Kribbella solani: one gene and its partner. The protein of the gene in region 2 binds, or shares a complex with, the protein of the main gene of each other region. Links are inferred from orthologs where the notes say so. Each region holds a gene or a part of one and is shown on either strand. Other genes may lie near its edges. The genes, in order: hisH and hisF.

Region 1 (9,643 bases), 120 kb from region 2 along the record:
CAGCCGGCCGATGTTGCGGCGCCAGTGCCGGGGCAGCGTGAGCGGCCGGTCCACGCCGGGGCTGGAAACCTCCAGCGTGTACGCGCCCTCGCCCATGATGTCGTCGGTGTCCAGCGCCTTGGAAATGCCGCGGGTCACCTCGGCGACGTCGTCGAGGCTGATCCCGCCGTCGCGGTCGACCAGCACCCGCAGCAACCGGCGGCGGCCGGCCGGGGCGACGTCAGCGGCCTCCAGCTCGCAGCCGAACTGTTCGACGATCGGCCGCAGGAAGTTCTCGAGGCTCGTGGTGTCCGTGTGGCCCGGAGGGGTTTGCTTTCGGCTCACAGGTTGACCTGCCTCTCTCCAGTTGTGCACCCGTTCCGTCCCCGGCGGTCCGGCCGAGGGCAGTAGCCCACCCTATCCGTCCGGTCCTCCGATCCGGGTCACCGGCTCGTCCCAGGCGGTGATGGGCGCGTCACCGGGTATCGTTCCGGCGTGCCCGAACGCCGCCTGCTCCAGCTACCACCGAGTCGCCGAACGCTCAGCCGGCGCGCTCTGACCCGGGCAGCCGTCGTGACCGTCGCCCTGGTGCCCAGCGCGGCCGCGCTGGCCGGTTGCAAGGACGATCCCTCCGCCGGTACCGGTGGGTCCGGGAACGGCGGCGGGGCGAACGGAACGACCACTTCACCGGGGCCGACCGGGGAGACACCGACCGTCGACCCGGCAGTCGTCGCGGCGCTCAGTACAGCGGCTACTCAGGTGACTCAATTGTCCCAGCTCTACGCAAACGTAAGCCGGAAGTTCCCGGCGCTCCGCGCGCAGCTGGCCGCGGGCGCGAAGTACCACGTGAGTCATCTGGCCAAGCTGAAGGAGACCGCGGGCGTGACGACGAAGGCGGCCGCGCCGCTCGCGGTCGCCACCACCTCGCAGGCCGCCCTGGCCGCGATCGCGAAGCAGGAGAAGGCCACCGCGGCGATCCACGCCACGGCCGCCGCCAAGCTGTCCGGCGCACCGGCCCGCCTGCTCGCCGAGCTCGCCGCCGCCGAGACTCAGCTCGGCATCACCCTGACCCCGGCAAGCAAGAAGGCCAACGCATGAATCAGTTGGATGCCCTGCAGGCGGCGCTCGCCGGTGAGCATGCCGCGCTGTACGGGATCGGGGTGGCCGGTGGGAAGTTCAACGGGGCGCGGTACCGGGATGCCAACGATCTCTTCGGGGAGCACCGGGACAGCCGGGACCAGCTGAGCGCGCTGGTCGTCGCCGCCGGCGCGACCCCGGTCGCGGCCGAACCCGCGTACGACCTGCCGGCCGCGGTCACGAACGTGGCGACCGGCGCGGCGCTGATCCTGGTGATCGAGCGCCGCATCGCGGCCGTCTACGGCGACCTGGTGGAGGCCGCCGAGCAGGCACCGGTGCGGGCGTTCGCGGTCGAGCGGCTGCTCGCGTCCGCGACCGCCCAACTCGCTTGGGGCGGCGCCCCGGTGGCCTTCCCCGGCGCGGTGAGCTAGCAGGTTGTTTCACCACTGGCCGGTTGCAGCCCGTCAGTGGTGAAACAACCCGTCAGCGGCGGCGGCGCCAAGGGCCGGTGATCGCGTAGGTGATGCCGGGGGCGTAGACGTTGAAGAACATCGTGCGGCCGTCGGCGGCGAAGCCGGCGCCGGACAGTTCGCCGTACGACGGCTGGTCCGCGGTGCCGGTGTTCACCCGGTTGCGGGCGAACTTGAACACCTCGCCATCCTCGGTCGTACCCAGGATGTGCTGCTCGCCGAGCCCGTCCTCGCACATCATCAGCCCGCCGTACGGCGACATCGTGATGTTGTCCGGGGCATCGAACTCGGGATCGTCCGAACCCGGTTTCGGCCGGGTGAAGATCACTTCCAGCCGGAGCGTGCGCTTGCGCGGGTCGAGCCGCCAGACCTGACCGTCGTGATCGACCTTCGGGCCGAGCTCGGTCCGGGCGAAGGACGAGACGAAGTACACGCAGCGGTCCAGGTCACCCCACCAGCACCCTTCGAGCTTGTACCCGCCGGTGATCGGCTTGGCGTAGTCCTGTGCCCGGACCGACTCGCTCTTCGCCAGCGGATCCGGCACGGTCACCCACTGCACGTCGTGGAACTCGGTGCCGGCTTCCTGCACCACCGACAGATCCGGCAGACCCGGGATGTGCATCGCCTGCAGCTCGCCACCCGCGCGGAGCGTGCCCCAGCCGCCGCGTGGACGGTTCGGGAGGAAGCGGTAGAAGCCACCCAGCGGCGCGACGAACGCGTCCTCGGTCTCGTAGACGATCCCGGTCCGCGGGTCGATCGCGACCGCCTCGTGCTGGAACCGGCCCATCGCGGTCAGCGCGACCGGACTCGCGTTCCGGCGGTCGTCGTACGGGTCGACCTCGAAGATGAACCCGTGGTCCTTGGTGTACCCGCTCTCGCCCGCCTTGAGCTCGGTCTCCTCACACGTCAGCCAGGTACGCCAGGGGGTGTGCCCGCCGGAGCAGTTGATCGCCGTACCGCCGAGGCTGACGTACTCCTTGCTGGTCGCGTTGTGCCGATCCACGACCAGCGTGCTGGTCCCGCCCGCGGCGCCCGGGTCGTACGTCCGATCGGCCGGCGCGACGACCTTGATCTTCGTCGTCGGGCTGCATTCGTGGTTCCGGACCAGGCGCGAACCGCCGTGCCGGTCCGGGAAGACGCCCATCCCGTCGAACCGGCTCGGGATCTTCAGGCCGTCGGGGCGGACGGTCCCTTCGCGGGACAGGATCCGGTAGCTGAACCCGCGGGGCAGGTCGAGCATCCCGGCCGGGTCCTCGATCAGTGGTCCGTACCCGATCTTCGGCCCGGACGTGCCGAGCGCGGGCTGTGCCGTGTACAGCGCGTCGACCGACCCGGCCACGCTGACCGCCACTCCGGCCGCGGCGGCGCGGCCGACGAACTGACGCCTGGACAGGGAACTGGAGCTTTCGGGCATGGGCGGTCTCCTCGCTCGATGACAAGCAGTGGTGACCAGTGAACGTACGGTAAACAACAACCCAACGGCAACTGAACGAGTGTCAGCAACTCACCGTGAGCTACAGGGAGCGGACCCAGTTCTCCAGCAGAGTGGCGCCGGCGTCGCCGGACTTCTCCGGGTGGAACTGGGTAGCGGTCAGCGGGCCGTTCTCGACCGCGGCGACGAACTTGTCGCCGCCGTACGTGGTCCAGGTGACCCGCGGCGTGACCGACGCGCGGGTATCGGTCAGCTCCCAGCGGCGGACGCCGTACGAGTGCACGAAGTAGAACCGCTCCTTCTCGATGCCCTCGAACAAGGTGGTGCCGGCGGGTACGTCGACCGTGTTCCAGCCCATGTGCGGCACCGGCTGGGCGTCCTCCGGCTGCAGCCGCTCGACCGTACCCGGCCACTGCTCGCAGCCGTCGGTCTCGACACCGTGCTCGATCCCGCGGGCGAACAGGATCTGCATACCGACGCAGATCCCGAGCACCGGCCGGCCGCCGGTCAGCCGCCGGTCGACCACGACATCACCGCGGACCGCCGTCAGCCCGGTCATGCAGGCCGCGAAGGCGCCGACGCCCGGCACCAGCAACCCGTCGGCGTTACAGGCCGCGTCGAAGTCCGCGGTCACGGTGACGTCGGCGCCGACGCGTTGCAGCGCCCGCTCCCCCGACCGGATGTTGCCCGACCCGTAGTCGAGCAGGACCACCTTCTTCGTCACCGCGCCGACCTCACCGCTACCGGCATCCCCTCTACCGGCGTCACAGGGCGCCCTTGGTGGACGGGATGCCTGGCTGCCGCGGGTCCAGCTCGGCCGCGGCCCGCAGCGCCCGGGCGAACGCCTTGAACTGGGCCTCGACGATGTGGTGCGGATCGCGCCCGGACAGCACCCGGATGTGTACGCAGATCGCCGCGTTGAACGCGAGCGTCTCGAACACGTGCTGGGTCAGCGATCCCGCGTAGTCGCCGCCGATGATCGCGTACACCTGTCCTTCCGGCTCGCCGGTGTGTACGCAGTACGGCCGGCCGGACAGGTCGACCGTGCAGTGTACGAGCGCCTCGTCCAGCGGTACGGTCGCGTCGCCGAAGCGGCGGATGCCGCGCTTGTCACCGAGCGCCTCGCGAAGCGCCTGGCCGATGCCGATCGCGGTGTCCTCGACGGTGTGGTGCGCGTCGATCTCCAGGTCGCCGACCGTATTCACGTGCAGGTCGAGCAGCGCGTGCTTGGCCAGCGCGTTCAGCATGTGGTCGTAGAACCCCACGCCGGTGGAGATGTCGGCCCGGCCGGTGCCGTCGAGCTCCAGCTCGACCAGCACCTTGGACTCACTCGTCTCACGGTCGATCCGCGCACTGCGCGTCATGTCTGCCTTCCCACGTCGGACTTGAGGATGCGCTCCAGTGAAGCGCGGAACGCGGCCATTTCCTCGCCGGTTCCGATCGAGACCCGGAGCCAGCCGGCCGGGCCGGTCTCGCGAATCAGTACGCCGTCGTCCAGCAGTGCCTGCCAGACCGCGTGCCGGTCCGCGAACGTACCGAAAAGAACGAAGTTCGCGTCCGAGTCGACCGCGCGCAGCCCGACCGACCGCAGCCAGTCGACGGTCTCGTCGCGCTCGACCCGGAGCTGCTCGACCCGGCCGAGCAGCTCGTCGGAGTGCCGCAGCGCGGCCCGCGCGACCGCCTGCGTCACCGCGGACAGGTGGTACGGCAACCGGACGATCCGCAGCGCGTCGACGAACTGCTTGCTGGCGGCAAGGTATCCGACCCGGCCGCCGGCCATCGCGAATGCCTTCGACATCGTCCGCGCGACCGCGAGATTCGGGTACGCGGGCAGCAACGAGACCGCGCTGGGCGTACCGCCGCGGCGGAACTCCGCGTACGCCTCGTCCACCACGACGACCGATCCGAGCGCGGCCGCCTGCGCGACGATCGCCTCGGTCACGTCGATCGGCAGCGCCGTACCGGTCGGGTTGTTCGGTGAGGCGAGCAGCACGACCGACGGGCGGTGCCGGGAGATCGCGGCGATCGCCTTGCTCCGGTCCAGCGTGAAGTCCTCGGCCCGGCGGCCGGCCACCCAGGCGGTGTTGGTGTCCCGCGCGTACTCCGGGTACATCGAGTAGGTCGGGGCGAAGGACAGCGCCGTCCGCCCCGGGCCGCCGAAGGCCTGCAGGATGTGCAGCATCACCTCGTTCGACCCGTTGGCCGCCCAGAGCTGCTCGGGCTCGAGGTGTGCGCCGGACTCACGAGCCAGGTACGCCGCGAGGTCGGCGCGCAGCCCGAGGAAATCGCGGTCCGGGTAGCGGTTCATCCCCCGGGCGGCGACCGCGACGTCCGCGGCGATGTCCGCGACCGCGTGCTCGCTCGGCGGGTACGGGTTCTCGTTGACGTTCAGCAGCACCGGGACGTCGAGCTGTGGGGCGCCGTACGGCTCGAAGCTTTTCAGCTCCTCGCGGATCGGCAGCCCGTCGAAGGCGCCCATCAGCTCTCCCCGGGGAAGCGCGCCGACACCGCCGCGCCGTGGGCCGGCAGGTCCTCGGCGTGCGCCAGCGTACGCACGTGACCGGCGACCTCGTGCAGCGCGTCCCGGGTGTAGTTCACGACGTGTACGGCCTTGAGGAAACTGCGCACGGACAGACCGGACGAGTGACACGCGCAACCGGCCGTCGGGAGGACGTGGTTGGACCCGGCGCAGTAGTCACCGAGCGAAACCGGCGACCAGCTGCCGACGAAGATCGCGCCGGCGTTGGTGATCCGGCCGGCCCGCTCCTCGGCGTCGACGGTCTGGATCTCCAGGTGCTCGGCTGCGTACGCGTCCACGAACGCGGTGCCCTGATCGAGATCGTCGACCAGCACGACGGCAGACTGCTGCCCTTCGAGCGCCTCGGTGACCCGATCGGCGTGCTTGGTCCGGGCAACCTGGATCGGCAACTCGGCGGCCACCTGAGCGGCCAGAGTTTCCGACGGCGTCACCAGGACGCCGGCGGCCATCGGGTCGTGCTCGGCCTGACTGATCAGGTCGGCCGCGACGTGCTTCGGGTCGGCGGAGTCGTCGGCCAGGATCGCGATCTCGGTCGGGCCGGCCTCGGAGTCGATCCCGACCTCACCCAGCAGCGCGCGCTTCGCGGCGACCACATAGATGTTGCCCGGGCCGGTGATCAGGTTGACCTTGCGACAGCCGTCGAAGCCGTACGCGAAACCGGCGATCGCCTGCGCGCCACCCATCGCGTACACCTCCTCGATCCCGAGCAACGCACAGACCGCGAGCACGGTCGGGTGCGGCAGGCCGCCGAAATCCTTCTGCGGCGGCGAGGCGATGGCCAGCGACGGCACGCCCGCGACCTGCGCCGGCACGACATTCATCAGCACCGACGACGCCAGCGGCGCGCGGCCACCGGGTACGTACAGGCCGACGCGCTGAACCGGAACGTACCGCTGGGTCACCCGCCCGCCGGGCGCGGGCTCGGAGACGACATCCGCGGTGAGCTCGTCCTCGCTGACCTCGCGGACGCGACGGATCGACTCCTCGAAGGCGCTCCGCACCACCGGGTCGAGCTCTTCCAGGGCAAGCTTCAGGGCGTCGGCCGGGACCCGCGGGTCCTCGACCCGGACATGGTCGAACTTCTCGCCGTACTCCCGGATCGCCTCGAGGCCGCGATGGCGGACGTCCAGGCAGATGGGTCGGACGACGTCGAGAGCCTTCTCGACGTCGAACACGGCTCGGGGGACGAGGGCATGCACTTCGGCTTGGAGGTCGGTAACCTCTCCGGCCGCCACTCGGCCCCGCAGGTCGACGCGGCGAATCATGCCGTCAGTCTAGTGCCGCCCGGCACCCGGCCCGACCGGGATATCCACAACCCGGTCGTGCCGGACGTCAGCGACCGCTCTCAGCTGAAGCGGATCGCGTCCGTGACCGTCTGCTCGGTCTGGTTACCGTCGCCGTCGACCACCTTCGCCCGCAACGACACCGACGCTCCGGCCGGCGCCGGGAACTGCGCGACGTACTGGCCGGCAGCCGTGCGCACGAGTTTGACCGGCTTCCAGTCCGCCGCGGCACCATCGGCGTACTCGACGGTGAACTTGTCGATCCGCGGCAACGAAGCCCCGGTCTGGTGATCGATCACGACCGGCACCGACAACGTCTTCTTCCGGGGTGTCAGGTTGTGATCGTCGACCACCGGCCGGTACCGGATGCCGAGCGCGGGCAACAGAACCTGTTCGGTACTCGCACCTGAGCGGAACGTCCAGGAGTGCTCGACCTTGGTACTGAACCGCGACACCGAATGCCGGTCGAGCGTACTGACCAGCTTGTAGGTAGCCGGCTCCGGCGGCAGACCGATCGGGTTGGCCCAGCCGAAGCGGTTGTCGTAGTCCGAGATCAGGACCCCGTCGCGATACAGCTTGCTGGTCCGGGAGTCGGCCGCGGCGGTGATGCCTCCGCCGCCACCCCCGCCCGCGTCCGCGAGCGGCGAGATGACGAGCCCCAGCACGTCGGCCTCGCGGAACGCGTAGCTGGGCGCCGGCGCGAAGGCGGCAACGTTGAACGCTTCCCGGTAGTGCCGTCCGGCCTGGTACGGCGCTACCGTCCGGTTCATCTCCGTCAGCAAAACGTCCGGAGCCCCGGCATCGAACTCACTGACACCCGTGTTGACCTCGCTCCGCGGGGTGTTGTCCGGAGCCGGATCGTGGAACAACGTCCGCTTGGCCGGCAGGTCGTACGCGATCTCGTCGGCGTAGCCGAAGCCCCACCCGCTCGAAACCAGGCCCCGGCGGCCGGAGGTGGCGTTGAAGGTCTGGTCGACCCGGACCATCTTCGCCGGGTCCAGCGTCCGCCGGATCCCGGTCGGGTACCGCCCCGGCAGTTTCTCCACCTGGACGAAGCCGTACGGCGAGTTGTCGAACGTACCGTCCGCGTTCCGGCGCGCCCACCGCGTACTCAGGTCGCCGGTCACGCCCGGCGCGGGTGGTCCGATCTGAGCGGTGAAGATCGCGGTCGGGTCGTCGAAGCCGTAGCGCAGTCCGAAGTACCAGTCGCCCGGCATGGTAAGCCCGGCCGCGCCGACGGTCAGCACGGCGTCGCGCCGTGGCACCGAGATCTGGATCGGTCGCGCCAGCCGGGCGTCCATGACCACCGTCGTGTCCTCGGTGAGGTGCAGCATCGGCCGGACCATGCGGTACTTGGCCGGTTCGTCCTTCCCTGGCCTGGCGACTTCGAGCGTGCCGCTGAGCATGTAGTCGTCCTTGGGCAGCCGGATCTTGACCGTCCCGCTGGGGTCCTGCAGGTCGATCGGCCACTGCTCCTTGGTGAAGACCGAGCTGTACGCATCCGGAGCCGGCTTTCCGTCCAGGCCCAGGTGCTTGACGGTGAGGGTGTGGTGCTCGATCTCCTTGTAGATCGCGAGCGTCGTACTGACGGATTGTCCGCCCGCGGAAGCGGTCACCCGGCCGCTGTAGTAACCGTTCGGGCCGGCGTTGTTCGTGGCCAGCGTCACCGGGACCTCAGCCGTACCGCCGACCGGTACGGTCAAGGTGGTCGCGCCGAGCCGCACGGCTCCCTCCGGCGCCGGCTTCCCGTCCTGGTCGACCAAGGTTGCGGCGAGGCTCAACTCGACCGGTGCGGAACCGTCGTTGCGGTACCCGAGAGTCTTGGTCACCGGCTGGTCGTCGTCGTGCGGGTAGGACGCCGTACCGAACGACAGCGAGTTGACCGTGGGTCCGAACGACACCGAGATGGCCTTCGCCACATCGACGCGGCCGTTGCCCTGCTCGAACGTCGACTGACCATCGAGCTGCTTGGCGGTCGCGGCGAGCTGCGCCTTCAGTTTCGGCGCGGTCCAGTCCGGGTGCTGCTGGGCCAGGATCGCGGCCGCACCGGCGACATGCGGCGTCGCCATCGACGTACCGTTCAGCGACGAGTAGTTGTCGTCGACCGGCGTCCCGATCCCGCCGTCCTTGGCGCGGGCGGCGACGATCCCGACGCCCGGGGCGGTCACGTCCGGCTTCACCGCGCCGTCGAGCCGCGGGCCGCGGCTGGAGAACGTCGCCAGCCGGTCCTGCTTGTCGACGGCACCGACGGTGAGGGCGGCGTCCGCGCTCCCCGGCGACTCGATCGTCCGCGTTCCGTCCTCGCCGGAGTTGCCGGCGGCAACGACGAACAGGGCGCCGGTCTGCGCGGTGAGCCGGTTGACTGCCTCTTCCACCGGATCGATCTCGGGATCGTCGGGGCCACCGATACTCACGTTGATGACCTTCGCCTTGACGTCGGTGGCGGCCCACTCCATCCCGGCGATCATCGCGGACATGCTGCATCCGTCCAGTTCGCAGACCTTGGCGTCGTACAGCTTGGCCCCCGGCGCCACGCCCTTGTACTTGCCGTTCGACGCGGCCGCGCTGCCGGCGATGATGCTCGCCACGTGCGTACCGTGCCCGATCTGGTCACCAGCCGGGTCGGTGCTGAAGTTGCGTGCACCAGCCAGTACCGGCTTGAGGTCCGGGTGGTTCGCGTCGACCCCACTGTCGACCACCGCGACGCGTACGCCGGAACCGGTGTACCCGGCCTGCCACGCGGCGGGGGCGCCGATCTGCGGTACGGACTGGTCGAGCGTCGGCCGCAGCTTCGCGTCGAGCCAGACCTTCTTGACTCCGGCCACGGCCCGGGCGCCGGTCAGTTGCTTCAGAAAAGTCGTCG
Region 2 (11,730 bases):
GCAGCGTTCTGGAGGCTTGGCAAGATGATGCTCGCGCTAGAGATGTACCGTTCGCCGGCCAAGTACCTGGCGGCCAAGGCGGTCGGCGGCCGGATCCCCGGCGTGCTGACCGGGCCGGCCGCGCCGCTGCGGCTCGTCACCATCAACGAGCCGAAGGCCGAGCGGGCGGGCTGGGCGCGGATCCGGCCGATCCTGTCCGGTATCTGCGGTTCCGACCTCGGCATGGTGACCGGCTCGACCAAGCTGTACTTCTCCGCTGTCGTCTCGATGCCGTTCGTACCCGGTCACGAAGTGGTCGGCGAGCTGCTCGACGACTGCGAGGACCTGCCGAAGGGCACCCGCGTCGTACTGGACTCCGTCCTCACCTGTGCTGCCCGTGGGGTCGAGCCGTGTGAGGGATGCGTTACCGGCAACACCAACCGGTGCGACCGGATCACGGTCGGCCACGTGGCGCCCGGTCTGCAGACCGGTTTCTGCCAGGACACCGGTGGCGGGTGGGGAAACCTGCTCGTCGCGCATCGGAGTCAGCTGTATGCCGTACCTGAGACACTCAGCAACGACCGTGCGGTCCTGGTCGAACCGCTCGCCGGAGCCGTACACGCGGCGCTGCGGGCGAAGGTCGAGCCGGGTCAGTCGGTGTTGGTGAGTGGCGCAGGTGCGGTCGGGTTGTTCGCCACCCTCGCGCTGCGCGAGCTGACGCAGGCCGGGCGGATCACCGTGGTCGCCAAGCACGCGAAACAGCGGGAGCTGGCGCGGGCGTTCGGCGCGAGTGACGTGGTGGCGCCCGACGAGGTGTTCCGCGGCGTTCGCCGGTCGACCGGAGCGTTCCGGCTGAAGCCCGACTTCGGGGCGGGGGAGTTCCTGCTCGGTGGCGTGGACGTCGCTGTGGACGCGGTCGGCAGCAAGGACTCGATCGATACCGTGCTGCGGGTCACCAAGGCCGGCGGCCGGGTGGTGCTGTCCGGGATGCCGGCCAGCGGCGCCGACCTGTCGCCGGTGTGGTTCCGCGAGCTCGAGGTGACCGGCACGTACGCGTCCGCGCGGGAGGAACCGAACGGCCGGCCGGCCTTCGAGACCGCGCTGGAGCTGGCCGGCCGGGCGCCGCTGGACGGGATCGTCGGCGCCCGCTACCCGCTGTACCGCTGGCGCGAGGCGCTCGACCACGCGCACTCCGCCGGCCGACTGGGAACAGTCAAGGTCGCATTCGATGTGAGGGCCTCATGAGGGCTGTGACGATGCTGAACGTACGACGAGAGAGGTTCTGACATGTCTCGGCCAGGTTTCGTGCTCGAGGTGGACGACCGGACGCCACCCCTGCTCGTCCACAACGGTGAGGGCTTCCTGCTGGAGCGCTTCCCGCAGGGCACCCGGGTGGTGTACCCGCCGGAGGCGCTGCCGCCGGTCCGCGACGTCGACGAGGCGATCCAGAACGCGCTGCTGAACCCGCTCGAGTCCGAGCCGCTGCCGGAGCTGCTGCGCGCCGGGATGCGGCTGACGATCGCGTTCGACGACATCTCGATCCCGCTGCCGCCGATGAAGAAGCCGGACATCCGGCAGCGCATCATCGAGGCGGTCCTCGAAATGGCGGCGTCGGCCGGTGTCGACGATGTCGAGCTGATCTCGGCGAACGCGCTGCACCGCCGGCTGACCCCGAACGAGCTCCGCGACATCGTCGGCGAGCGGGTCTTCCGGTCGTTCTTCCCGGACGGCAAGCTCTACAACTTCGACGCCGAGGACGCCGCGAACCTGACCCACCTCGGTCAGACCAAGCACGGCGAGGACGTCGAGATCTCCAAGCGGGCGGCCGAGTCCGACCTGCTCGTCTACGTGAACGTGAACCTGGTCGCGATGGACGGTGGCCACAAGTCCACGTCCATCGGCCTGGCGTCGTACAAGTCGCTGAAGCACCACCACAACAGCCACACGATGATCCACTCGCGGTCGTTCATGGACCACAAGGCGTCCAAGATGCACCACTCCGCCTGGCGGATGGGCGAGGTGCTGACCCAGCACGTCAAGGTGTTCCAGATCGAGACGACGCTGAACAACGACATCTTCGGCGGTCCGCTGGAGTTCCTCCAGAAGCGCGAGTGGGAGTGGTCGATCAAGGACCAGGCGTCGTTCCTGGCGACCAAGCGCGGCCTGGCGGCGGCACCGAACAAGCTGCGGCACAAGATCTTCACCGACACCCGGTCGAACTACGGCCTGACCGGCGTGCACGCGGGCAAGATCGAGCCGGTGCACGACAAGACGCTGGAGAACGTGCACCGCCAGCACATGGTCGAGGTACAGGGCCAGTCCGACGTCGCGATCATGGGCGTACCGTTCGTCGGCCCGTACAACGTGAACTCGATCATGAACCCGATCCTGGCCGCGTGCATGGGCCTCGGGTACTACTTCAACTCGTACCGAGGCAACCCGGTCGTCCGGAAGGACGGCGCGGTGATCCTGTACCACCCGGTCGACTACGAGTTCAACCAGCTGCACCACCCGTCGTACGTGGACTTCTTCGAGGAGGTGCTGTCGGAGAGCACCGACCCGGCCACCATCGAGGCGAAGTTCGAGAAGCAGTACGCCGAGGACCCGTGGTACATCCACCTGTACCGGACGTCGTACGCGTACCACGGCGTGCACCCGTTCTACATGTGGTACTGGATCTCGCACGCGCTGGACCACTGCGGTGACATCGTCTGGGTCGGCGCGAACCGCAAGACCGTCGAGCGGATGGGCTTCCGGTCCGCGTCGACGCTGCAGGACGCGCTGGAGATGGTCAGTCACTCGGTCGGCCGGTCGCCGTCGATCACCTACCTGCACAACCCGCCGCACCTGCTCGCGGACGTGCGCTGATGGGGACCAGCCTGGTGAAGTTCGGCCGGGACACCGCGCGCGACGTGAAGCAGGTCGCGCGCGGGTGGCGCTGGGGCCGGCGGCCGCAGGTGCCGCGCTCGGCCGAGCCGTACGTGGTCCCGAAGGAGTCAACGGTCTTCCCGACCCGGTGGGCCCGGACGCCGGCCGCGATCGCGGTCCGCGACCTGATCCAGAAGGGCCCGCTGAACGCGGTTCTCAACTTCGAGGTCAGCCCGCGGGTCAGCGGGCTGGACTCGCTGCTGAAGCTCGACGGCCCGGCGATCATCGTCGCGAACCACTCGTCGCACCTGGACACCCCGTTGCTGCTGCTGTCGCTGCCGGACGCGATCCGGCGCCGGACGGCGTTCGCGGCCGCGGCGGATTACTTCTTCGACACCTGGTGGCGGGCGGCCGGTTCGGCGATTGTGTTCAACACGTTCCCGATCGAGCGCCGCGGCGGCAAGATGAGCTCGACCCCGGGCGATCTGCTCGCGGACGGCTGGAACGTGGTCGTGTTCCCGGAGGGCACTCGCTCGCCGGACGGCTGGATCCAGCGGTTCCGGATGGGCGCCGCGTACCTGGCTGTCGAGCACGATGTGCCGATTGTCCCGGTCGGGATCAAGGGTTCGTACGCCGCGATGCCGCGTGGTCGCGGCTGGCCGGTGCCGGGCCGCCCGGCGGTCACGGTCCGGTACGGCGACCCGCTGCGCCCCGCGGAGGGTGAGAGCGCCCGTGACTTCGCGCCGCGGATCGCGGCCGCGGTGTCCGCGCTGCTCGACGAGGAGTCGACCACCTGGTACGAGTCGCGCCGCCGCGCCGCGATCGGCGCGTCGCCGTCCCAAACCGGCCCGGAGGCCGCCCGCTGGCGCCGCGTCTGGGAAACCACCCGCCCAATGAAGTCAACAGACGGCCGCCGCCGCGCCTGGAAGTAGTACACCGCCGTCGGCAGCAACAAGTGCACTCCGCCGGCCGGCCGCGAGATCCGTGGTCGGCCGATGGGCAGTGCTCGGGCCGTCGGGTGGAACGCCGACCGGCCGATGGGCGGGCCGGCGGTGCTCGGGCGGCCGGGTGGAACGCTGATCGGCTAGCGTTTCGCCGATGAGTGATCTCACGCCCCGGCGGATCTCCGCGACTGTCCGGTACGCCGTTGCCGCTGGATTCGTGGCGGTGGCCTCGGTTCTGGTGATCGTGTCGATCCGGGCCGGGATCACCGCGGCCGCGATCGTGATCGGTTCGCTCGGTCTGCTGTGGATCCTTCTCACGCTCGGCAACTACGGTTTCAGCCCGCGGGTCCGGGACCGCTACCTGGAAGTGACGACGGCGATCGGCCGCCAATCGCTGGATCTGGCCGCGCTGTCCGGCGCCCGCTGGGAGCGTGGCCGGAGCGGGTCGGTGTCGGTCCGGCTGCAGGACGACCGCACGGCCGTGATCGTGAGCATCCCAGTCCCGGCACAGGTGTATCCGCACCTGAAGGACGCGCTGCACGCGGCGGCCACGCGGGGCGTACTGGTTCCGCAACGGGTCACGCGGTTGTTCAACCTGCCGGACATCCCCGGTGCGCCACGGACCGGTGCGAGCTTCGTACCGGTGATCGTGGGTGTTCTGGCCGGTGCGCTGGTGGTTGGCGTGGTCATGGGACTGTTGGCTTCGAATTGACCGCTACGCTTGGCTACGTGAGCCTCGCCGTACGAGTCATTCCCTGTCTGGACGTCGATGCCGGGCGCGTGGTCAAAGGCGTCAACTTCGCCGACCTGCGCGACGCGGGCGACCCGGTCGAGATGGCGCAGGTGTACGACGCCGAAGGTGCCGACGAGCTGACTTTCCTGGACATCACCGCGTCGTCCGGCTCCCGCGAGACGACCTACGACGTGGTCGGCCGGACCGCGGAGCAGGTGTTCATTCCGCTGACGGTCGGCGGCGGCGTACGCGAGGCCGGCGACGTGGACCGGCTGCTCCGGGCCGGCGCGGACAAGGTCGGGATCAACACCGGCGCGATCGCCCGGCCGGAGGTGATCCGCGAGATCGCGCACCGGTTCGGCAACCAGGTGCTGGTGCTGTCGCTCGACGTACGCCGGGCCGCGGACCAGCCGAGCGGGTTCGAGGTGACGACGCACGGTGGCCGGAAGTCGGCCGGGCTGGACGCGATCGAGTGGGCGCAACGCGGTTGCGAGCTGGGCGCGGGCGAGATCCTGCTGAACTCGATGGACGCGGACGGTACCAAGCAGGGCTTCGACCTCGAACTGATCAAGGCGGTACGCGCGGTGGTGGACGTACCGCTGATCGCCAGCGGGGGAGCGGGTGCACCGGAACACTTCCCGCCGGCCGTACACGCCGGTGCTGATGCCGTGCTCGCGGCCAGCGTCTTCCACTTCGGCGACTTCCGCATCGCCGACGTGAAGAAGGCACTCCGCGACGCCGGAATCGTGGTCCGATGACCACCCCGGCGCACGCACCGACGGACGCCGAGCCGGCGCACGCACCCAGGGACCCCGAGCCGGCGCGCGCGCCCACGGACCCCGAGCCGGCGCACGCACCCACGGACCCCGAGCCGGCGCGCGCGCCCACGGACGCCGAGCCGGCGCGCGCACCCACGGACCCCGAGCCGGCGCGCGCGCCCACGGACGCCGAGCCGGCGCGCGGGCCGATCGAGGACTCCGAGCCGCGGGTCGCGGCGATCGAGCAGGAGCTGTCTGCTCTCTTCCGCCGCTCCCGCTCCGCGTCGCTTCGGCTGGCTCGCCGGGTTCACCCCGACATGGACGCCGCCGGGTACGCCCTGATCTCCCAGATCGAACTCGGCACCGGGACCTCAGGTACCGGAACCCGCGCCTCCGACGTCGCGCAGATCCTCGGCCTGGACAAGTCGACCGTCAGCCGCGGCATCACCCAGCTGGAGAACCTGGGCCTGATCGAACGCGTCGGCGACCCCGACGACGGCCGCGCCCGCCTGCTCCGTCTGACCAGCACCGGCGCCGAACGGTACGAGGCGATGCGCACCCAGCGCCAGACCGAGTTCCGCGCCATCCTGGACCGCTGGAACCCCACCGACCTGGCCGACCTCGCCCGCCTCCTGGCCCGCCTGAACACCGACCTCGGCTGACCTCGCCCCGCTCCCGGCTCGATCACGGGCCGTGAGCGGGGCTTTACCCGCCTTGCATATGGTTGCAGAAACCAACTATCGATGTATAGTTGGGTTATGCAACTAGCTCGGGAAGGCCTGGAGGTGGGCCGGGACGCGGCCGCGCAGGAGCTGCTCGAAGGGGTCAGTTCCCTGGTGCGGGCGGTGCGGTGTATCGAGCATCGGCAGCTGGCGGGGGTCGGCGGGCTGCGCCGGTCGGACGCGAGCGTGCTCAAGGTGCTGATGAAGGACGGTGAGCAGCGCGGCGGCGAGATCGCGGCGAAGCTCGGCGTCGACGCGTCCGTGGTGAGCCGGCAGGTGACCGCGCTGGAGGCCGACGGCCTGGTGAGCCGCCGGCCCGATCCGGCCGACGCGCGGGTCGGGCTGGTCAGCCTGTCGCCCCGGGGCAAGGCCCAGCTGGAGGCCCTGTACGCGTCCTACACCCAGCAACTGAGAGCCGCCCTGGTCGACCTCGACGACGACGCGATGGTCGCGGCCGCTGCCACCATGCAGCGGGTCGCCCACGCGATCGTCGAGGCCAACCAGCTCGTGAGGCAAAACCCGCAGAGGGCGTTTGAGGGTGCTGAGCCTACTGCGGGGTACTCGGCACGGCATCTCGCTGCACGGGAGGGGAGGCCACGATGAAACCACATCGAGGCCTCCCCTCCCGCGCACCGAGCTACCGCACCGAGTACCTCCTCGCTACGGCACAGCACCCTCAAACGCCCTTTAAGACTGGAGAGTAATGACTGTCACCGAGACCCGGCGCCAACTGCCCAGTGCGCCGGAACTCACTCACCGCGAGATCCTCGAGATCCTGATCGGGCTGCTCGCCGCGCTGTTCACGGCGATGCTGAGTTCGACCATCGTCAGCAACGCCCTGCCGACGATCATCGCGGACCTGGAGGGTTCCCAGACGCAGTACACCTGGGTGCTCACCGCGAGCCTGCTGGCCACCACGGTGTCCACCCCGATCTGGGGGAAGCTCTCGGACCTGATGAGCAAGAAGCTGCTGGTTCAGCTGGCGATCTCGGTCTTCGTGATCGGGTCCGCGCTGGCCGGTCTGGCGCACAACGTGACGTTCCTGATCGGTGCCCGGGTACTGCAGGGGCTCGCGATGGGCGGTCTGATGGCGCTCGCGCAGGCGATCATCGGCGCCGCGATTCCGCCCCGGTCGCGAGGCCGGTACTCCGGGTACATGGGCGCGGTGATGGCGGTCGCGACGGTCAGCGGCCCGCTGATCGGTGGCGTCATCGTCGACACCCCGTGGCTCGGCTGGCGCTGGTGCTTCTACGTCTGCGTACCGTTGGCCGTGGTCAGTCTGGTGATCCTGCAGAAGTACCTGCGGTTGCCCGTACTCAAGCGCAAGGTTCAGATCGACTATCTCGGCGCCGTGCTGATCAGCATCGCGGCCAGCCTGCCGCTGCTCTGGGTCACCTTCGCCGGCTCCGACTTCGCCTGGGTGTCCTGGCAGTCCGCGCTGTTCGTCGGTGGCACGCTGCTGGTCGGTTTCCTTGCCGTACTGGTGGAGAACCGGGTGGCGGAGCCGCTGGTCCCGCTGAAGGTCGTACGGGAGCGCACCACCGCACTGGCGATCGTGGCCAGCCTGGCGGTCGGCGTCGCGATGTTCGGCAGCGCGCTGTTCCTCGGCCAGTACTTCCAGATCGCCCGCGGTTACAGCCCGACCCAGGCCGGCCTGCTGACGATCCCGATGATGCTCGGTTCGTTCATCGGCTCGGCGGGGTCCGGGCAGTTGATCACCCGCTACGGCAAGTGGAAGCGGTACCTGGTGTCCGGCGGCGTACTGCTCCTCGTCGGTCTGCTGATCCTCGGCACGATCGACCACACCTCGCCGTACTGGTTCGTCGGACTCGGCATGCTGTCGATGGGTCTCGGCATGGGCATGACGATGCAGAACCTGGTCCTCGCCGTCCAGAACACCGTCGACGTGACCCAGATCGGTGCATCCTCCGCGACCGTCGCGTTCTTCCGCAGCCTGGGTGGTGCGGTCGGCGTCTCGGCGCTGGGCGCGGTGCTCGCGGTACGGGTCAAGGACCTGATCGTGTCCGGCCTGCTGGCCGGCCCGAACGGTGCCGAGGCCGCGCGCAAGCTGCAGGAGGGCGGGTCCGGTGGCACCAGTCTGCTGGACGTCAACCACCTGCCGCCGCAGCTGGCGGAGCTGGTACGGCACGCGTACGGCGACGCGACCGGACGGATCTTCTTGATCGCGGCCGCCTGCGCGCTGGTCAGTCTGATCGCGGTGATCTTCATCAAGGAGGTCCCGCTCCGCAAGACGGTCGCCAAGCTCGACCCGGTCGAGGAGCCCGTCGAGAGCTGAGCTACGAGTTCACCAACTGAGGCGGTTCGAGATCGCTCAGCTCGCGGGTGCGGATGATCGGTGAGCCGATCAGCCACAGTACGGAAAGCAGGCCGCCGGCGGCGGAGATCAGGAGGGTTTCCCGGACACCGATCCAGGTGCCGAGAAACCCGCCGGCGATCGCGCCGAGCGGCCTGATTCCGTAGTTGATACTGCTGAACGCGCCCGCGACCCGGCTGCGCATGTGGTCGTGGACGACGGCCGCCTGCAACGAGTTCAGCGGTACGTCGAAACACATCACGGCGAACGCCCCGACGAACTCGGCGGCCGCCAGCGCGACCGCCTTGAGCCAGGTCGGCCCGTCGGCCAGCGCGGCGATCGCGATCGAGCTGGGGAAGACGATCGCACCGGCCGCGATCACCGGACCGGCGCCGAAGCGGCGGCTCAGCGGTGCGGCGGCGACCGCGCCGAGCAGTCCGCCGGACGCGCCGACGCCGAACGCCAGTCCGATCGTCCCCGCGGACAGTCCGAGGCTCCGGCTCGCGAACAGTACGAGTAGCGCCGTACTCATCAGGTTGAAGAAGTTGACGGTGGTCGCACAGGCCAGGCTGCGACTGAGATACGGATGCTTGAGTACGTACCGCATGCCCGCGGCGGCACGGCGCAACAGTGGTTCAGCCGGCTCTTCGGACGGCGCCGGGGTGACCTTGAGCCGGCCGAGTTGCACGGCCGAGAAGACGAAGGTCAGCGCGTCGGCGACGATCGCGACCGGCGCGGTCAGCACCTGGACGAGCAGCCCGCCGAGCGCCGGACCGCCCATGTACGAGATCGACCGGGTCGCGGACAGCTTGCTGTTCGCCTCCAGGAACTGGTCACGTTCGACGAGCCGGACGAAGAACGACGCGTACGCGGTGTTGAACACGACATGCGCCGTACCGGCCAGGATCGCGATCGCGTACAAATGCCCGAGCGCGAGCGCGCCCAGCCAGTACGCGATCGGCAAGGACAGCAGCAGGACGGTACGGGTGAGGTCGGCCGCGATCATCAGCGGGCGTTTGTCCCGGCGGTGGTCGACCCAGGTGCCGATGAACAGCGACGCGAGGTTCGGCAGCCAGACCGCGGCGGTCAGGAAGCCGACCTGGCTGGGGGAGGCGTCGAGCAGGGTGACCGCGATCAGCGGCAGGCCGAGCTCGGTGATCCGGTCGCCGAACTCGGAGACGGCCTGCGCGGACCAGAAGGTACGGAACCTGCGGTCGCGCCACAGGCCGGCGGCTGTCCTCACGGGTCCGCCTCAGTCCGTTGCTTCGGGCAAGGAGATGCGCAGGTACCGGACCGGGCGGGCGTCGTCCGGTGACTGACCGGCGTCGCGGCGCTGGACGTACGGCGCGAACAGCTGTTCGATCGCGGTCTCCAGTGCCTCGGCCTCGGCGGGGGTGACGACCATCAGCGTGTTCGCCGATCCGGCCAGGCGGCTCCACTCCGGTTTCAGGTGCGGCTCGGTCTCGGCCAGCCATTGCTGGGCCGACTCGAGCGCCTGGTTCATCAACTCGGTACGCAGCAGGCGGGCCGCCTCCGCCCCGTCCGGAGTGTCCGGCATCTCGAACCGGAACCCGCGCGCCACCGCATGCCACCACCGCTGCCGCCGGTCCGACCCGCTCGGCGGCGGCCCGTCCGCGACCAGCCCGAACCCGGCGAGATGCCGCAGATGCCAACTGGTCACCGACGGCGACGCGCCGACATGCTCGGACAGCTGGGTCGCCGTCGCCGGCCCGTTCTTCTGTAGATAACTGAGCGCGGCCAGCCGCACCGGATGCGCCAGCGCCCGCATCGCCTGCGGATCGGTGACCTCGAAATCACCGTACGGATTCCTGAGAGACATCTTTCGAGAGTAATCTCTCAGATCTCCGAACGGCAAGCTCCAGGTACCTGATTCAGGATGCGGAGCCAACTGTCGGTGATCAGGTCCGGGCGCATGCCGAGGCCGGTGTACAGGGCGACTGCCGGGGTCGGGTTGTGGGTGTCGACGTGCAGGATCGTGCCGGAGCGGCCGGCGGCGGCGTCGGTGGCGAACGCGGTTCGGAGGAGGAACTTGGCCAGGCCGAGGCCGCGCGCGGACGGAACGACGGCGAGCCGGCCGACGTAGCCGCAGTTGTCGGTGCTGACGAAGTTGTCGTTGCACTCGGTCACGCCGACCGGCCGGCCGTCCAGTTCCACGATCGTGACCTGCGACCAGTCGAACGTCGATCGGCTCTCCCGCGACGCCACCCACTCTTCGAACGGCCGCGGCAGCGCGCTGGGTTGCTCGGCGAAGGCCTCCATCAGCACGGCGTGTACCGCCCGCCGGCTCGGCTCGTCGAGAGCGCCCCGCCGGACGACGACGCCATCGGGTACGGCCGGCGCCGGCGCCGCGCCGTCGAAGCCGATCCGCATCCGGTGGATCGTGGTGTCGACCGCAGATCCCCGCGCGGCAACAACCTCCCTCAGCCCAACGTCCTGCCGGACCACGCCAACGCGCACCCCAACCCCCGACCTATCAGCTGCTGGACCGCCAGCGCATCCAGCCGCCCTCTGTTCGGCTTGGTCGAGGAGCCAGTTGAGGATGAGTGCGGTGTCGCTCAGGATGTCGACGTTGACGCGGGAGCCATCACTGTTCGCGACTGCCGTGGCTGACCCGGCGAATTCGCCGTTCGGGTCGAGTACCACCCAGCCGTCGGTGGCCAGGTCGATGGCGGGGTCGCGGAGGTAGTTCGCGACGTCCTCGGGGCTGTGCATCGCGAAGCCGAGCAGGGCGGTGGTGTACGCCGCGGACCGGTCCGCGATCAACGCGGCATCCGCCAGTCGCATCGGCCGGGCGGCGTATCCGTCCGGCAGCTTCATCCGACCACGCTCATCCGACGGCCTCATCGGACGGACAGCTCGCGGCGCCAGACCTCCATGACGAGTACGGGTTTCATGCCGACCGAGGTGTACAAGCCGAGCGCCGGCGTCGGGTTGTTGGTGTCGACGTGAAGGATGGTGCCGGTACGGCCGGCGGCCGCGTCGAGGGCGAACTGGTCGCGGAGCAGGTACTTGGCCAGGCCCTTTCCGCGGGCCTTCTCCAGTACGGCGAGCCGGCCGATGTACCCGCAGTTCTCGTCCTCGACGAACTGATCGTTGACCGCCCGCATCGCGACGGGCTCGCCGTCCTGCTCCAGGACAGTCAGCTGCGACCAGTCGAACGCCGAGAAGTTGTCCTGCGACGCCTGCCACTCCTCGAACGGCCGCGGCGTGAACCCGAACTGCCCGTCGAAGGCGGCATTGAGTACGGCATGCCCCGCGCGCTGACTCGCCTCGTCCGGAGCCCCGCGCCGTACGGTGATGCCGGCCGGAACCTCCGGTGCCTCAACCGCGCCGTCGTGGTCGATCCGCATCCGGTGGAAGACCGTCCCGCGGGCGAATCCATAGCCCGCGA

What was found.
Region 1: the proteins of hisF (region 2) and hisH are in contact, whole or in part, in a crystal structure (PDB 6RU0), measured with the Thermotoga maritima proteins. The link is inferred for Kribbella solani from one-to-one orthologs. Residues at the interface, in WP_004080486.1 of Thermotoga maritima: Met1, Leu2, Ala3, Arg5, Ser40, Glu41, Asp45, Glu46, Ala70, Glu71, Ile73, Asp74, Ile75, Pro76, Phe77, Asp98, Lys99, Ser122, Gln123, Glu161, Thr195, Leu196, Asn247, Arg249, Glu251; in WP_004080484.1 of Thermotoga maritima: Asn15, Arg18, Arg22, Arg117, Leu118, Pro119, His120, Met121, Gly122, Trp123, Asn124, Asn134, Gly135, Tyr136, Tyr138, Val140, Tyr158, Glu180, Lys181, Ser182, Ser183, Lys184, Ile185.

The regions. Positions count from the first base shown.
Region 1 is NZ_JACHNF010000001.1:2,587,228-2,596,870, forward strand. What follows is about bases 1,862-4,599. They hold hisH (imidazole glycerol phosphate synthase subunit HisH), read right to left. Parts: upstream 3,683-4,599; coding sequence 3,041-3,682; downstream 1,862-3,040. Other genes in these bases: HDA44_RS11615 (alkaline phosphatase PhoX), read right to left, coding at 1,862-2,940; hisB (imidazoleglycerol-phosphate dehydratase HisB), read right to left, coding at 3,723-4,322; HDA44_RS11630 (histidinol-phosphate transaminase), read right to left, coding at 4,319-4,599. Outside these bases: ribosome maturation factor RimP, read right to left, coding at 1-324; HDA44_RS11605 (cell division protein FtsK), read left to right, coding at 475-1,077; HDA44_RS11610 (ferritin-like domain-containing protein), read left to right, coding at 1,074-1,487; more of HDA44_RS11615, read right to left, coding at 1,540-1,861; more of HDA44_RS11630, read right to left, coding at 4,600-5,437; hisD (histidinol dehydrogenase), read right to left, coding at 5,437-6,762; HDA44_RS11640 (S8 family serine peptidase), read right to left, coding at 6,843-9,643. UniProt on the Escherichia coli protein: IGPS catalyzes the conversion of PRFAR and glutamine to IGP, AICAR and glutamate. The HisH subunit catalyzes the hydrolysis of glutamine to glutamate and ammonia as part of the synthesis of IGP and AICAR.
Region 2 is NZ_JACHNF010000001.1:2,466,631-2,478,360, reverse strand. What follows is about bases 3,657-6,401. They hold hisF (imidazole glycerol phosphate synthase subunit HisF), read left to right. Parts: upstream 3,657-4,520; coding sequence 4,521-5,282; downstream 5,283-6,401. Other genes in these bases: HDA44_RS11105 (MarR family winged helix-turn-helix transcriptional regulator), read left to right, coding at 6,041-6,401; HDA44_RS11110 (MarR family winged helix-turn-helix transcriptional regulator), read left to right, coding at 5,279-5,944; HDA44_RS11120 (hypothetical protein), read left to right, coding at 3,946-4,503; HDA44_RS11125 (lysophospholipid acyltransferase family protein), read left to right, coding at 3,657-3,779. Outside these bases: HDA44_RS11140 (HAD-IB family hydrolase), read left to right, coding at 1-28; HDA44_RS11135 (zinc-dependent alcohol dehydrogenase), read left to right, coding at 25-1,224; larAH (NPN-dependent hydroxyacid isomerase, LarAH14/15/16 family), read left to right, coding at 1,267-2,847; more of HDA44_RS11125, read left to right, coding at 2,847-3,656; more of HDA44_RS11105, read left to right, coding at 6,402-6,607; HDA44_RS11100 (MDR family MFS transporter), read left to right, coding at 6,708-8,300; HDA44_RS11095 (MFS transporter), read right to left, coding at 8,302-9,561; HDA44_RS11090 (ArsR family transcriptional regulator), read right to left, coding at 9,571-10,158; HDA44_RS11085 (GNAT family N-acetyltransferase), read right to left, coding at 10,176-11,156; HDA44_RS11080 (GNAT family N-acetyltransferase), read right to left, coding at 11,180-11,730.